Regions from separate parts of the Pseudomonas sp. HK3 genome, predicted to be linked through region 4. Evidence: predicted binding sites of a transcription regulator. Region 4 holds the regulator's gene; each other region holds the start of a gene.

Region 1 (4,246 bases), on a different contig from region 4:
CTAGGATGAGTGCGCCAATGAGACCACCGGCGGCGGCTGCATTGGTGTTGGTGAAGACAACGGCGACGGCGTTTGCGTTGGCGATGTCGCCCAGTTTTAGAACGGATCCACCGTTGAAGCCGAACCAGCCCATCCATAGGATGAAGGTGCCTAATGTTGCGAGCGGTAGGTTGGCACCTGGGATGGCGTTGATTTCACCATTACGGCCGTATTTACCTTTACGTGGACCGAGTAGTAGTACACCCGCAAGGGCGGCTGCTGCACCGGCCATGTGGACGATACCCGAACCGGCAAAGTCTGAGAACCCAAAGTCATCGCCTAGGGAGTACAGGCCAAAGACAGATTGACCGCCCCATGTCCAAGCACCTTCCATTGGGTAGATAACACCGGTCATGACCACAGCGAATACTAGGAATGACCATAGTTTCATGCGCTCTGCTACGGCACCGGATACGATGGACATGGCGGTGGCGACGAAGACGACTTGGAAGAAGAAGTCTGATGCGCCTGAGTAGATTGATCCGCCTTCGAAGCCGTCTTCACGAGCGGCGTAGTCAGCCAGTACGGCTGCGGTGTCGACTTCGGTGATGCCGGATAAGAATAAGGTCACCGCCATACATGATGGCGTAGCCGCAGACCATGTACATGGTGCAAGAGATGGCGAATAAGGCCACGTTCTTGGTTAATATTTCGGTGGTGTTCTTTGATCGAACAAGACCGGCTTCGAGCATGGCGAAACCAGCCGCCATCCACATTACAAGTGCGCCACATACCAAGAAGTAAAAGGTATCCATGGCGTACTGAAGTTGAAACACATTGTTTTCCATAATGCCCCCGCATTAAGCTTCAATCCGTTTTTAAAACGTCAGAAATAATTTACAAACTAAAAGTGTTTAATGTTTTTGTTTAAAAACATTAAACAGCGTCAGCGCCTGTCTCACCGGTACGAATGCGTACGATTTGCTCTAGGGCTGTCACGAAGATTTTGCCGTCACCGATTTTGCCTGTGTTGGCGGCTTTCGATACGGCTTCGATGACTTTGTCTGTGAGTGCGTCATCAATGGCGATTTCGAGTTTTACTTTTGGTAAGAAGTCGACGACGTATTCTGCACCACGGTACAGTTCGGTGTGACCTTTTTGGCGACCGAAGCCTTTAACTTCTGTCACTGTGATGCCTTGAACGCCAATTTCAGAGAGTGCTTCGCGCACGTCGTCTAATTTAAATGGCTTGATAACGGCCGTAACCAATTTCATATCAAACTCCTTGAGGATTTAAAAAATAAAGCTGGGGAAACCCCAGCTTTATTCTACTTAAAATTAAAGAGGTAGGCTGTAAGACATTACAACGATAACGTCATCATCAAGTTCAGAGCCGTCGTCGTCAGTACCTGCAATACCATCATCGCCTAGCAATGAAGCTGTTGTATTTGATTGATCTACGATTTTAGAAACCGTGATGCTAAGTTGATCGGTTAGACCATAAGATAAATCTAGGTGGGTGTATTCTTGACCACCATCATTATCACTTATACCAACAGCAATGTCGGCACCGGCAACTGAATAGCCAAGATTAACGTAGCTAGGACTGCCGCTAATTAAAGAAGTGATGTAAGTAACAGAAGCGTCCATGAACCCTAACGATAAAATACCGTCAGATAATTCACCAGGCGATCCATAAACGTCGTTACCGTCTTCTGTTGCTTTGTTGTAAACGTAGGTTACCGCTTGTAGGTCAGCAGAGAAATCGCCAAACTCTTTTGCAAAACCAACATATAGATCGTATTCATTGCCCAATGCTAGATCACCAGAAGAACCCCAAACACCAGCATACGCACCAGAATCATGAGAGTAATCAGCTGCCGCAGAAACTGCTGCACCACCTAAATCTTGACCACGCCATAAGTAAGTAGTCGCAACACCAGCAGAGTAAGATACTTCTGCGTTCGCTGCTTGAGACGCCATTACGCCTGCTGAAATAAGAGAAGCTATCGCAACCGCTTTAGATAGAGTTTTCATAATTTATTTCCTTCGTTCTATATCGTTTAATTTTTGGTTTTATTATCGTCAAAAAAAGTCAAAACAATTTGGTTTTGTAATGTACGCGAAGAACTTTTGGCCCTTATAAAACTCAACAAAAAATGATTCATTGAGTGCTGCGCAGTTTTTATTAGTTATTGTTATGTATGAATGTATATCTCTGTAGTTTGCAAACCCAATGCCAACTTATTAAATTCCTCTATTTATCATTGTTCGGCTTCGATTTTCAGCTGAAAATCTTTTTAACAGCACCAATATGATGCGAAAAACGAACAAAGGGGGCACAAAAAGGGCATCTGAAGTATAATGTTTGGTTTGCGGCACTGTTATGAGACACATTAATTTTATATCAACGTAAAGAAGGAAAACTTGAAGTACTTTTGCTTAATTTGACTGAGAGAAAGAAGAAATATAGAAGAAGTTTAAATGTTCAAATACGGGCAGTTTATAAACGACTGCACGCTATAGGCGCACACAGAGTGTATATGCGCCGACACATACGTTTAAATTAGTGAGCCCTGCATGAAACACATGAGTCAGGGCCACCAATTAAGTTAACTTAAAGTGTGTGTGGCTGTTTACACGATAAGGCGCTAACAAAAGATGTTCCTTTTCGCACCAATAACAATACGGCACAGGTTGAGAATAAAAACCCTGCTGCAAAGCCATGGCTACTTGCACCCGCAGGCACTTCAACACCATGTGCAACACCATGAAAAATTGCAAATGCTGTTACTAATAACGCACTTTTATAATGACCAACAAAACGCCCCAACCCAAGGCACGCAATCGACAAGACAACTGACAATAAAATCAAAGATTCAACCGTAGCACTCGCCAATTGTAATGCGCCCATTTGTGCGCCATAAAATCCAACCGCTAACAGCACCACAAAGGCCGAACCAATTAACATTGCTTGTTTTGCTTTAAGACGAAACAACAATATACCCAGCGCGGCAAAAGCCAATAAATGATCAATGCCCATTAATGGATGCAATGCACCTGCTATTAGCCCTTGAGTAGCAGAAATGGATTCATGGCCCGGGTGAGCCATGACAAGCATCGGTAAATTCAACAACAGTGCAGCGAATATCTTTTTCATTATGACTTCCTTATTAAGCTTATAAAGATCGGGTTGAATGGATTTCAGCTTGCTCATCCACTTCATGGCCAGGCAACATTTCATTAAGCAGCGGCTCAATACTTACGCGCTTTTCTAGCATGCCTTGATCAATGATAAAGCGAATAATTTCTGCTACGCCTTTGCTGGTTTCAACATTTGCTAATACAAACGGTCGGCCATGGCGCATTTTATTGGCATCACGATGCATCACTTCTAACGATGCTCCTACATGTTCGGCTATATCAACTTTGTTAATAATTAACATGTCTGATTTTGTAATACCTGGGCCGCCTTTACGCGGAATCTTATCCCCAGCGCACACGTCAATCACATACAAGGTTAAATCAGATAGCTCTGGGCTAAACGTCGCCGATAAATTATCGCCACCGCTTTCAACAAACACCACTTCTAAGCCTTCGTGTTTGTCTTGTAATTCTTTCACAGCGGCTAGATTCATTGATGCGTCTTCGCGAATCGCCGTATGCGGGCAGCCACCGGTTTCTACTCCCATGATACGATCTTCATCTAATACCTTATTGCGCATCAAAAACTGCGCATCTTCTTTGGTATAAATGTCATTGGTGACAACTGCAATGTTGTAATGGTCGCGCATGGTTTGACATAGCATTTTTAATAAAGCGGTTTTACCTGAACCCACTGGGCCGCCGACGCCTACACGTAATACTTGTTTCATAAATGATTCCTTTAAAGCTAATTATGTTGGTACTACGGCTTAATACCGCTCCAACTCACGCTTTTTAATGTTTAATTTTTTGTGGAAGGGCGCTCAGCGTGCCACTCCCACACACCGCTATGATCTAAATAATCTTGAATACTGTTGTTCATGTAATGATGATGCAATGGCTAAGCCCATTAAGCCGGTGCCAATGTCATCGTCTTCAATTTTTGTTGCTTGTTCACATACATCCGCTATTACCGGAATCAATGTTTGTAAAATTTGCTGTGCTTGGGTTTGCCCGAGCGGTAGCGCTTTACTGGCACTGGTTACTTGATTTTCACACCAGCTCCATGCAAACCCAATTAATGCAGTGGGCAAATCTATTTTATTCAGTGATGCCGCCAGTG
Region 2 (4,246 bases), on a different contig from region 4:
TATGTTCTTTATAGGCATAAAAAAAGCAGCCCGTAGGCTGCTCCTTTTTGACTACCGATAATTCCGAAGAATGTTACTGAGTAGTACATATCGTACTCAACTGGGTAAATTGAGAGTTGTGTTCAACATGATGGTGTTTTTATAGACATAAAAAAAGCAGCCCGTAGGGTGCTCCTTTTTGACTACCGATAATTCCGAAGAATGTTACTGAGTAGTACATATGGTACTCAACTGGGTAAATTGAGAGTTGTGTTCAACATGATGGTGTTTTTATCGGCATAAAAAAAGCAGCCCGTAGGCTGCTCCTTTTTGACTACCGATAATTCCGAAGAATTATACTGAGTAGTACATATCGTACTCAACTGGGTGAGTCGTGTGTTCAACACGATACACTTCTTCCATTTTAAGCTCGATGTAAGCATCGATCATGTCTTGAGTGAATACGCCGCCTTCAATTAGGTATGCGCAATCTTCTTTAAGACATGCTAGCGCTTCACGTAAGCTGCCTGCCACTTGTGGGATCTTAGCTGCTTCTTCAGCAGGTAGGTCATACAAGTCTTTGTCAGCTGCATCGCCAGGGTGAATCTTGTTTTTAACACCATCGATACCGGCCATTAACATTGCAGAGAATGCAAGGTATGGGTTAGCGATTGGGTCAGGGAAACGAGCTTCAACACGCTTGCCTTTGGGGCTTGCAACGTAAGGAATACGGATAGAAGCAGAACGGTTACGTGCAGAGTACGCAAGCATTACAGGTGCTTCGAAACCAGGGATCAAACGCTTGTAAGAGTTAGTACCTGGGTTAGTGAACGCGTTTAGTGATTTAGCGTGCTTGATGATACCGCCAATGTAGAAAAGAGCCGTTTCAGAAAGACCAGCATATTCATCACCAGCGAATTGGTTTTCGCCGTTCAACCAGTAAGACATATGAACGTGCATACCAGAACCGTTGTCGCCAACGATTGGCTTAGGCATGAACGTCGCAGTTTTGCCGTATGCGTGAGCAACGTTATGAACAACGTACTTAAGCATTTGCACTTCGTCAGCTTTTTTAACTAGAGTGTTAAATTTAACACCGATTTCGTTTTGGTTAGCCGTTGCCACTTCGTGGTGATGTACTTCAACGTCAAGACCCATAGCGATCATGGTGTTACACATAGCGGCACGCATGTCGTGAGAGCTGTCTACTGGTGGTACTGGGAAGTAACCGCCTTTAACGCGTGGACGGTGACCCATGTTGCCGCCATCGATAGTAGCAGATGAGTTCCAAGAACCTTCTTCAGAGTTAACTTTGTAGAAAGCACCAGAGATGTCAGCGCCGAATTTAACGTCATCAAAGATGAAGAATTCAGGTTCTGGACCGAAGAAAGCAGTATCACCTAGGCCAGTAGACTGTAGGAATGCTTCTGCGCGTTTTGCAACAGAACGTGGATCACGCTCGTAACCTTGCATAGTAGAAGGTTCGATGATGTCACAACGTAGAACAAGGGTTGCATCTTCAGTGAACGGATCAAGGAAAGAAGTGGTGTCATCTGGTAAAAGAATCATGTCTGATTCGTTGATGCCTTTCCAGCCTGCGATTGAAGAGCCATCGAACATTTGGCCAGTTTCAAAGAATTCTGCGTCAACGTAAGAAGCAGGGATGGTCACGTGCTGCTCTTTACCTTTGGTGTCAGTGAAGCGTAGGTCGACCCACTTCACGTCATTGTCTTTAATCAGCTTCAGAGTGTTCTCTGACATGTTGCTCTCCAATTGTAGAAGACGATTTGCGTCTGATGATTTTATGATTGCTCTTATCTAAGAAGCCTGCACATGGTGCACTGCCCAAACTCAGAGCAAAACACATGCCAGTCATTATTGGGGCGAATACAAAGGGCTTTCAAGGCGCTATGAATGTTTGCCCTAATTAATCCCGATTCAAAATAGTGCATTTATATAAATCAATGCTCTAAATTGGTGCTAAAACGACATTTACGTGTTTGTTCTAGTGATACCACCCCATAAGGCGTGCACATTATAGGTTCAACTGTGCAGTGATGATAGTTAGATTGTGCCTGCTGGTAGGACATTTTCAGGTAATTTTTCTTATTGGGTGTTTTTTGCACAAAAAAACGTTTTTTATCCGGGTTTTCATAGCCTGCATGGCATTAGATGGCTATAATCGCCGCCTAAATTTTGAGGCAGTCTCCTTGCAGCGTATTTTTAAGTTCTGTTTGTGAACCATAAAAATGCAGTGACATTAGATGCGAGGTTATAAGGTTTTTTAACCTTAAACGAAAATAGACATCACCAATTCGTAAGCATTGGTGCGAGGTTGTTACTTAACCTTCCGTTGAATGCGCAAGCCACTGCAGATTGCGCCATGCAGTTTTATTATTTGGGCATGTTAAAAGCAAGGCCTGACAGGACTATATATGATTGAAAACCTACGTAATATCGCCATCATCGCTCACGTTGACCATGGCAAAACCACACTTGTTGATAAGTTACTTGAGCAGTCTGGCACGCTAGATCGTAAAGAGCTAGGCGGCGAGCGTGTAATGGACTCCAACGACCAAGAGAAAGAACGTGGTATTACCATCTTGGCGAAAAACACGGCGATTAAATGGAACGATTACCGTTTCAATATCGTAGATACACCGGGACACGCCGACTTTGGTGGTGAAGTAGAACGTGTAATGTCGATGGTTGACTCTGTACTGCTGATCGTTGATGCAGTAGATGGCCCTATGCCTCAGACTCGTTTCGTAACACAAAAAGCATTCGCTCGTGGTTTACGTCCAATCGTAGTTATTAACAAAATTGACCGTCCAGGCGCGCGCCCTGATTGGGTAATGGACGAAGTATTCGACTTGTTTGATCGCCTAGACGCGACAGATGAGCAACTAGATTTCCCTGTCATCTACTGTTCAGCAATCAATGGTATTGCCGGTACAGAACATGCAAACATGGCTGAAGACATGACGCCATTGCTTCAAGCGATTGCTGATAACGTACCGGCACCTGACGTTGATCCTGATGGCGATTTCCAAATGCAAATCTCCTCACTGGATTACGATTCATTTAAAGGCGTAGTGGGCATTGGCCGTATCACTCGTGGTACGTTGAAAACCAACGCACAAGTGACCATCGTTGATTCTGAAGGTAAGACTCGTAACGGTAAAGTATCAGAAGTGAAAGGCTACCATGGTCTTCACCGTGTTGTGGTTGATCAAGCAACTGCAGGCGACATCGTATGTATTACGGGTATCGACAAATTGGGTATCTCTGACACCCTTTGTGTACCTGGTAACGTTGAAGCACTGCCACCGTTATCCGTTGATGAGCCAACGGTAAGCATGACATTCCAAGTGAACGACTCTCCGTTCGCTGGTAAAGAAGGTAAGTTCGTAACGAGCCGTAACATTGCGGAACGTCTAGAAAAAGAATTGATCCACAACGTGGCACTGCGTGTTGAGCAAGGCGAAAGCCCTGAGAAATTCAAAGTATCCGGTCGTGGTGAGCTTCACCTTTCTGTACTGATCGAAACTATGCGTCGTGAAGGTTTTGAAATGGCGGTTGGTCGTCCTGAAGTAGTTCAGCGCGAAATTGACGGTAAAATTCAAGAGCCGTACGAGCAAGTTGTAATCGATGTTGAAGAGCAGCACCAAGGTGCGGTTATGTCTGAGATGGGTGACCGTCGTGCTGACATGACAAACATGGTTCCAGACGGTAAAGGTCGCGTACGTTTAGAATTTATCATGCCTGCTCGTGGCTTGATCGGTTTCCGTGGTGACTTCATGACCATGACATCGGGTTCTGGTATTTTGACCAACGTATTTGATCACTACGGTGAAGTGAAAGCGGGCCCTGTTGCCGCGCGTCATAACGGCGTATTGGTATCTATGGTGACGGGTAAAGTATTGGGCTACGCTCTATTCACTTTGCAGGATCGTGGTCGTTTATTTGTGGTTCCTGCGCAAGAAGTTTACGAAGGTCAAATCGTTGGTTTGCATTCTCGTGATAACGACTTGGTTGTTAACCCAACTAAAGCCAAGCAGCTAACTAACGTGCGTGCATCTGGTACAGATGAAGCGATTAACTTGGTACCATCTGTTAAGCACACACTAGAGCAAGCACTAGAATTCATCGAAGATGATGAGCTAGTTGAAGTAACGCCAGAAAGCATTCGTCTTCGTAAGAAACACCTTACTGAGAACGATCGTAAGCGCGCGAACAGCTCTAAGAAAAACAAGTAATTTTATTA
Region 3 (4,246 bases), on a different contig from region 4:
CACCACCAAACTGCTTTGGCGGCAAACTGATGTTGTGCACCACTAACATAGAGACAGCACCAGATGGCCTTCGATTATAATTCGGTGAAGGCTGCCAATACGCGCCTATTAACCTGTGATTGTGTATTTCCACTGTCCAATATTACCACCCCAAATAAACGCCAAGCATTGATGAATTTAAATGATTTAGCAAGACACCCTGCATAACACGCTTTAGTAAGCTCCCACAACCAACCCAGTCTTCTGTTTTACGCCCAGACAAGTGCACTCAAGGACCTTTCAGTATAAAATCCTGCTTTTTAAGGTGTATGGCGTTGGCTAACTCAGTAAATAAGGCCTTGCAACGTAACACAGCACCCTTAAGGTGCTACATCTGTTAAGCCACATTTATTTAGGCAGCGGCCATACAGACCATAAATCAGCGCTCACAACCCAATTACTAAAAAGCAGTATGACCATGAACCTAACCCACACACAGATTCAAGCCGACATTAAACAAGGCGTACAACTCGCATTGGCTGAAGACATTGGTTCTGGCGACATTACGGCACAGCTTATACCAGCAGACACAAACATAGCCACGCCCGCATCATCAGCCGTGATGACGCAACCATTGCTGGTTGTGCATGGGTAGATGAAGTATTCAAGCAACTTGATTCAACGGTCGAGGTCATTTGGCATGCCCAAGATGGACAGCACGTACAGGCAAACGACACCTTATTTGAATTAAAAGGCCCATCCCGCAGCTTGTTAACAGGCGAGCGCACCGCACTGAACTTCCTGCAAACGCTATCAGCCGTCGCAACCAAGTGCACTCATTACAGCCAGCAAGTAAAACACACCCAAGTAAAACTGCTCGATACACGCAAAACCATACCAGGTATGCGTAACGCACTTAAATACGCAGTGACACAAGGCGGCTGCTTTAATCACCGTATTGGCCTATATGATGCGTTTTTAATCAAAGAAAATCACATCAATGCCTGCGGCTCGATTAAACAGGCCATTGAACAAGCAAAAATAATTGCACCAGGCAAGCCAGTAGAAGTTGAAGTTGAAGGCTTTGAGGAGCTAAACCAAGCACTAGACGCGGGCGCTGACATCATCATGCTGGATAACTTTTCAATCGAAGAGACCAAACAAGCCGTTGAGCACGCCAATGGCAAAGCAAAACTAGAAGCCAGCGGTAACATCACCGATAAAACCTTAGTGAAGATTGCTGAAACCGGTGTGGATTATATTTCTATTGGTACATTAACCAAAGATATCAAAGCGGTGGATTTGTCCATGCGCATGGTTTGATGCCCCATTTTCAAGATTAAACTGAAAAACGGCTCTACAGCATTATTTGCTCAACAAACTGGCCAAACAGACGCTACTCGTCGCTAGGTGACATTTTTTGTCACCCTGCAAGTTGACACCTTTGCTCACTTTACAAACGAATGTGATGGAGTGCTCACTTTATGAGCATTTCTTTACTGGTTTTGCGACTGTTGCGTCTTTATTTTGACATGAAAATCATGAATACTATGCGCCATCAGTTGGCACAAGACCTGCTGTAGTAAAATTAATAATAAGGCTGTTCTAACAGCTAGATTATAAACAAACTAATAAATTATGTGGAGCGGTCTACTATGAAAGGTCAAAAAGGTTTTACCCTTATTGAATTAATGATTGTTGTAGCAATCATCGGTATTTTGGCATCTGTTGCGGTACCACAATATCAAGCATACATTGTACGTACTGATGCAATGACATCAACATCTGCTGCAGTTCGCCCATTGCAGTTCGCACTATCTGAATATGCTCAAATAGAACAAACACTACCTACAGCTGCGGCTATTGCTATCTCTCCATTTAATCAATGGGTAGCAGGCGAAGGCGAAAACTGTGTAGGTCCAGTTAAAGATGTTGCGCTAGTTGTTGCAGATGCTAACAATGCAGTGATCACAGCAACTTATTACGGCATTGCAGAAGCAGTAACTGCAAACTGTGCAGTTAACCCTGGCGTACTAACAGGTGCTGGTAATGGTGTAACAGCTGACCTAGATGGTAAAACTGTTACTCTTTCTGCAACTATGAACGGTAACGGTGCTGTATTCTACCGCACTACTGGCGGTACCTTAGACGCTAAGTACCTACCTAAAATTGGCGGCTAATTTAGCGCTAGTTTAAAAAAAACCCGCTTCGGCGGGTTTTTTTATACCTATAAGAAAGCCAGCTTCACTTTAGCTAGACACAAAGCAAAAATACCAATTAGAGCACTGTTTAAATTTACTAAAAACGGTATGATAAACAGCAAATTACAACAAGAATACTAGCAATATGTCCAATATTAGTGGCATCGCCCGTCAATTCGTTGAGCGTAAATTAATCAATGAACAGCAAGCTTTAACCCTATTCAACGAAGCCAATAAAGAGCATCGCTCATTTATTATGCACAGCTTACTCTCAGGCACCTGTAAACCTAAAGATGTTGCACTACTGGTTTCTGACGAATTTGGCCTCCCCTATTTAGACCTTGCGGCCATGGACCCTGAACACTTTGCTATAGACTTAATTAGCAATGATTTATTAGACAAACATAAAGTCCTACCTATTTTTAAACGCGGAAACCGCTTGCATATAGCGCAAGCAGACCCGTCTGACATGTCGGCACTGGATGATGTGAAGTTTGCCACGGGTATGACCGTTGATGCCACCATCGTTGAGTTTGACAAACTCAATATTATTTTAGAAAAGCTACAGGCTGGCAGCACGGCCTTTGATGATCTAGGTGAGGACCTTGACTTAGAAGATGATGAGCCTCAAAAGAAAGTAGCGGAAGACGATGGTACAGGAGATGAAGCGCCGATCGTCCGTTTTATCAACAAAATGCTACTGGATGCCATTAAAATGGGGTCATCCGATTTACATTTTGAACCCTATGAGAAACGTTACCGCGTACGTTACCGCACAGACGGCGTATTGCACGAAGTGGCATCACCTCCGATCAATCTTTCACACAAAATTGCGGCAAGATTAAAAGTTATGTCGCAAATGGATATTTCTGAGCGACGTGTGCCACAGGATGGCCGAATTAAGATGAAGATTTCCAAAAATAAGTCCATCGATTTTCGTGTTAATACATTACCCACATTGTGGGGAGAAAAGATTGTTCTACGTATCTTGGACCCTTCAAGTGCACAATTGGGCATCGACGCACTCGGATATGAACCCGCTCAGAAAAAGTTATACATGGACGCACTGTCTCAACCTCAAGGTATGATATTGGTAACGGGCCCTACTGGGTCCGGTAAAACCGTTTCACTTTATACTGGGTTGAACATATTGAATGTTGAAGGTACGAATATCTCAACCGCTGAAGACCCGGTTGAAATCAACCTTGAGGGCATTAACCAGGTGAATGTAAATGCCAAGGTCGGTCTAGACTTTGCTGAGGCGCTGCGTTCATTTTTACGCCAAGATCCCGATATTGTCATGGTTGGTGAAATTCGAGACCTTGATACGGCTGGCATTGCGATTAAAGCGGCCCAAACGGGTCATTTAGTATTATCGACACTTCATACCAATAGCGCCCCAGAAACACTCACACGATTAGCTAATATGGGCGTACCTGCTTTTAATATTGCCACATCAGTCAGCTTAATTATTGCTCAACGGCTTGGTCGTCGTCTATGTAGTATTTGCAAAACCAAAGCCGATATACCTAAAGAGGCGTTAAAAGAAGCGGGCTTCACCGATTCTATGCTTACCGATGCGACACTCTTTAAACCCGTTGGCTGTGATGCTTGTAGTAGTGGCTACAAGGGTCGTGTTGGCATATATGAGGTGGTTCGCATCACTGATGCTATCTCTCGTATTATTATGGAGGGAGGAAATGCGATCCAAATTGCTGACACAGCCCGTAAAGAAGGCTTTAATAATTTAAGAACATCTGCTCTTATGAAAGTTGCTCAGGGTGTTACTAGCCTTGAAGAAGCTAACCGAGTCACATCAGGGTAGTAGGAATTTAACATGGCCAAAACCAAAACTATGACTTTCCAGTGGGAAGGCATAAATAAGCGTGGACAAAAAATTGAAGGTGAGATGCTAGGAGAGAACTCCGCGCTCGTAAAAGCCCAATTACGCAAGCAAGGCATATTACCCAAGAAAATTCGCCGAAAATCTGAAGGCTTATTTGGAATAGGCGGTAGTGGCGGCGGTGGTTCAAAGAAAATTAAAAATATGGATATAACCATATTTT
Region 4 (4,246 bases):
TCATCACCCTCGCCCTTTTGCTCAGCAGCCTTAACTGCTTCGCATTACCAGGGGATAGCGAACAAGAAATTCACATTGCCAGTGACTCCGCCTCTTTAGATAAAATAAAAGGTGAAATTATTTACGTCGGCAATGTAAAAATGCAACAAGGTTCACTGAACATTGAAGCTGAAAAAATCGTTTTATTTCGCACGACGGAAGGCTTACAAAAAATCGTTGCCAAAGGAACACCCGCACGCTATGAGCAAACGTTAAACGCCAATGAAGGTAAAACCCTTGCCTATGGTGAAACCATTATTTACAACACAAAAATTGATCAATTAACATTATTGAATAATGCGGGCCTTGAAAAACAGGGTAATATTTTTTCTGGTGAAAAAATTGTATACCTAATAAAAGAACAAAGAGTAAAAGCTGAAAGCCAAGAACAAGAAAATCGTATCCACATGGTAATTCAGCCTAAAAAGGATAAGGAACCTTAACGCAATGGCAATATTGCAAGCGCAAAATTTAGCGAAAAGCTACGGCCCACGCCAAGTAGTTAAAGATGTTTCCATATCCATTGAAAGCGGTCAAATTGTAGGCTTACTTGGACCCAACGGTGCAGGTAAAACAACCTGTTTTTACATGATTGTAAACTTGGTTGCGTCAGACAAGGGCCGTGTATTAATTGATGACACTGATATTACCGATTTACCCATGCATGGCCGCGCGCAAAAAGGAATTGGCTACTTGCCACAAGAAGCCTCCATTTTTCGTAAGCTCACCGTCGCCAATAACATCATGGCCATCTTAGAAACCCGCAAAGAATTAAGCCATACTGAACGCAAAGAAAAACTTGAAAGTTTATTAGATGAATTTCATATTCAACATATTCGTGACAGCTTGGGCATGGCGTTATCCGGTGGTGAACGACGTCGAGTAGAAATTGCCAGAGCCCTTGCGGCTGAACCGTCATTTATTTTATTAGACGAACCATTTGCGGGCGTTGATCCCATATCGGTCGGCGATATAAAAAGTATTGTAAAACAATTAAAAAAACGCGGTCTAGGTGTACTGATTACCGACCATAACGTACGTGAAACACTTGATATCTGCGAGAAAGCTTATATCGTAGGTAATGGTCATATCATCGCTGAAGGCTCCGCTGACGATGTGTTATCGAACCAACAAGTGAAAGATATTTATTTAGGTGATGACTTTAAGTTGTAATCTTGTATATTCATTACAATGGGTCAAACGCGCTATGGGATTAAGCAGTAATATATGAAAGCCTCGCTCCAATTAAAAATGGGTCAACAGCTGACCATGACTCCTCAGCTGCAACAGGCCATTCGTTTATTACAGCTTTCAACACTGGACCTGCAACTAGAAATTCAAAATGCATTGGATTCAAACCCATTGCTGGATGTTGACGAAGAGTTTGAAGGCGATAACAATCAAGACATCAATTCACAAAGTGAAGAGAAAGTCGAAGTAGTCACCCCAAGCGACGAACACACATCAGATGAACCAACCGCTGCCGATGATTGGAGCGAAAATATTCCTGATGAGCTTTCAACAGATAGCGATTGGGACGATACTTGGCAAGCCTCTGCTGCCCCTACTTCCATGACTGAGAATCATTCATCAGGTTCGTCCGGTGAAGATTACGATATGGACAGCCGTAACGGCAGCACTGACGACCTGCAAGACCATTTGTTATGGCAACTTAACCTAACTCCAATGTCAGATAACGATCATCTCATTGCGATCAATATCATTGAGGGCGTAGATGATGACGGCTATCTAAAAGTACAGCTGGATGAAATTGTCGAATCACTTGACCCTGAATTAGACATCGAATTAGACGAAGTAGAAGCGGTGCTCAACCTACTTCAACAGTTCGAGCCAAGCGGTGTTTGCGCGCGAAATCTACAAGAATGCTTATCGTTACAATTGCGCCAATTACCACAAGAAACACCATGGTTACCGTTAGCTCAAACATTGATTGACCAATACATTGATTTACTCGGTGCAAAAGATTACGCAGCACTGATGCGTAAACTAAAAGTCAAAGAAGAAGAGCTGAAAACAGTCATTCGCGGCATTCAAGAATTAAACCCGCGTCCGGGCTCCCAAATTGACCCACAAACCAGTGAATATGTTATTCCTGATGTTATGGTGCGTAAAATCAAAGGGGAGTGGCGTGTTGAGCTAAACCCTGAGATTGCGCCAAAACTGCGCATCAATGACCACTATGCGTCTATGGTGAAGCGCGCAGATAGCAGTGCTGACAACAACTTCATAAAAGACCATTTACAAGAAGCACGCTGGTTCTTGAAAAGCTTACAAAGTCGTAACGATACGTTGTTAAAAGTCGCCATGAAAATTGTGGAATACCAACAAGACTTTTTAGAACAAGGGGATGAAGCAATGAAGCCCCTTGTGTTACATGATATTGCTGAAGCCGTCGGTATGCACGAGTCCACAATTTCACGTGTGACCACACAAAAATACATGCACACACCAGCGGGTATTTTTGAGTTAAAATATTTCTTCTCAAGCCATGTTAGTACCACCAGTGGTGGTGAGTGCTCTTCCACGGCTATACGAGCTATGATTAAAAAACTCATCGCCGTAGAAAGTGCGAAGAAGCCGTTAAGTGACAGTAAAATTGCGAATATCTTAGAAGAAGAAGGCATTAAGGTTGCACGTAGAACCGTAGCCAAGTACCGTGAGGCGATGCACATTCCACCGTCAAACGAGCGTAAACGCTTGGTTTAATTGTTTGCCTACCTGTTTTGGTAAACAGCTACACTGGTTTTTCGCCGGTAGCCTATACTAAAGGTTATCAGCACATTCACGTACTCCATTTCGGAGTGCAGACAGTAGGAGCCATCTATGCAAATTAATATCAGCGGCCACCATGTTGAAGTGACTCAAGCCCTTAAGGACTATGTCCACTCCAAGATAGAAAAACTGGAACGACACTTTGATAATATTACCAATGTACAAGTGACGCTCACTGTGGAAAAAGTAACCCAAAAAGCAGAAGCCACCATGCATGTATCTGGCGCTGAACTACATGCCAATGCTGACAATGATGATATGTATGCAGCAATTGACGGCATGACCGACAAGCTAGACAGACAACTAATTAAACACAAAGAAAAAATGGTTAATCACCGTCACGGAAGTAATCACTAACGTCATATGACCTCTCGTATCTCAAATATCTTAACCCCTGAGCGCACCCAAATGGGTGCGCAATGCAGTAGCAAAAAGAAGCTAATACAACATGTTAGTCAATTCCTTGCTTCCAATATCAAAGATGCTCAAGCTGATGACATCTATGAACGCCTCATTGCAAGAGAAAAACTCGGCAGTACCGGTATTGGCGAAGGCATAGCGATCCCTCATTCTCGCTTAGAGGAATGTGAAGACACCATTGGTGCTCTCTTCATTCTTGATGAACCCATTGATTACGACTCAATTGACCGTAAACCTGTCGATATCGTATTTGTGTTATTAGTGCCAGCTGAAGCCACTGAGCAACATTTACAAACCCTTAGTATGTTGGCGGAAAGATTCAGCCAAGAAGAATATCGTAATAAATTACGCTCCGCTAAGGGCCATGACGAGCTGTATCAACTGGCAACGGCTTAATAAACAAAACGAAAGGTTATGACATGAAACTTGTGGTTATCAGTGGACGCAGCGGTTCGGGTAAAAGTACCGCCTTAGACCTACTTGAAGACCTGGGTTTCTATTGCATTGATAACCTGCCTGTTGGCTTATTACAAAACCTGCTTGACCAAATTCAATCCGGCCAAGGGCAAATGAGCTCTGTTGCCGTGAGTATTGATGCGCGTAATATTCAAGCGGATTTAGCTAACTTCTCTGAAATCATTCATCAACTTGACCGCAAACAATGTCAACTTGAGATTATTTACCTCGACGCCCACAGCGACACATTGCTGACCCGCTTTAGCGCCACACGACGTAAGCACCCACTTACCGGGCCAGATGTACCGCTTCTTGAAGCCATCGACAGAGAAAAAGCCGTACTGCAACACATTGCAGATATGGCAGATTTAACCGTGGATACCACTCACTTATCGATGCACCAATTACGTAGCATGATCAAAAGAACGCGTGGTGCAAAAACAAGGTGCAGACATGTCACTGCTGTTTGAATCCTTCGGTTTCAAGCACGGTATCCCTAAGGACAGCGATCTTGTGTTTGATGTGCGCTGCTTACCTA

Evidence for each region. The regulator sigma-54, encoded in region 4, starts transcription at its own class of promoters, with help from an activator protein. The targets are predictions, from matches to a motif close to ANTGGCATNNANNTTGCTNT.
Region 1: the regulator sigma-54 is predicted to act here: its motif matches at 2,204-2,223, upstream of ACU6U9_RS06895 (TorF family putative porin).
Region 2: the regulator sigma-54 is predicted to act here: its motif matches at 1,833-1,852, upstream of glnA (glutamate--ammonia ligase).
Region 3: the regulator sigma-54 is predicted to act here: its motif matches at 1,541-1,560, upstream of ACU6U9_RS00510 (pilin).

What each region holds. Positions count from the first base shown of each region.
Region 1 is NZ_JBREXD010000001.1:1,490,488-1,494,733, reverse strand. It holds partial or broken gene ACU6U9_RS06905 (ammonium transporter) at 1-827, opposite strand, end outside; gene glnK (P-II family nitrogen regulator) at 916-1,254, opposite strand; gene ACU6U9_RS06895 (TorF family putative porin) at 1,318-2,016, opposite strand; gene ACU6U9_RS06890 (HupE/UreJ family protein) at 2,597-3,139, opposite strand; partial or broken gene ureG (urease accessory protein UreG) at 3,255-3,854, opposite strand; gene ACU6U9_RS06880 (urease accessory protein UreF) at 3,972-4,246, opposite strand, start outside.
Region 2 is NZ_JBREXD010000001.1:1,089,635-1,093,880, reverse strand. It holds gene glnA (glutamate--ammonia ligase) at 334-1,740, opposite strand; gene typA (translational GTPase TypA) at 2,415-4,238, shown strand.
Region 3 is NZ_JBREXD010000001.1:132,932-137,177, forward strand. It holds gene ampD (1,6-anhydro-N-acetylmuramyl-L-alanine amidase AmpD) at 1-133, opposite strand, end outside; partial or broken gene nadC (carboxylating nicotinate-nucleotide diphosphorylase) at 458-1,302, shown strand; gene ACU6U9_RS00510 (pilin) at 1,635-2,159, shown strand; gene pilB (type IV-A pilus assembly ATPase PilB) at 2,326-4,005, shown strand; gene ACU6U9_RS00520 (type II secretion system F family protein) at 4,018-4,246, shown strand, end outside.
Region 4 is NZ_JBREXD010000002.1:770,893-775,138, forward strand. It holds gene lptA (lipopolysaccharide transport periplasmic protein LptA) at 1-482, shown strand, start outside; gene lptB (LPS export ABC transporter ATP-binding protein) at 487-1,212, shown strand; gene ACU6U9_RS14630 (RNA polymerase factor sigma-54) at 1,267-2,766, shown strand; gene hpf (ribosome hibernation promoting factor) at 2,884-3,189, shown strand; gene ptsN (PTS IIA-like nitrogen regulatory protein PtsN) at 3,196-3,648, shown strand; partial or broken gene rapZ (RNase adapter RapZ) at 3,672-4,246, shown strand, end outside.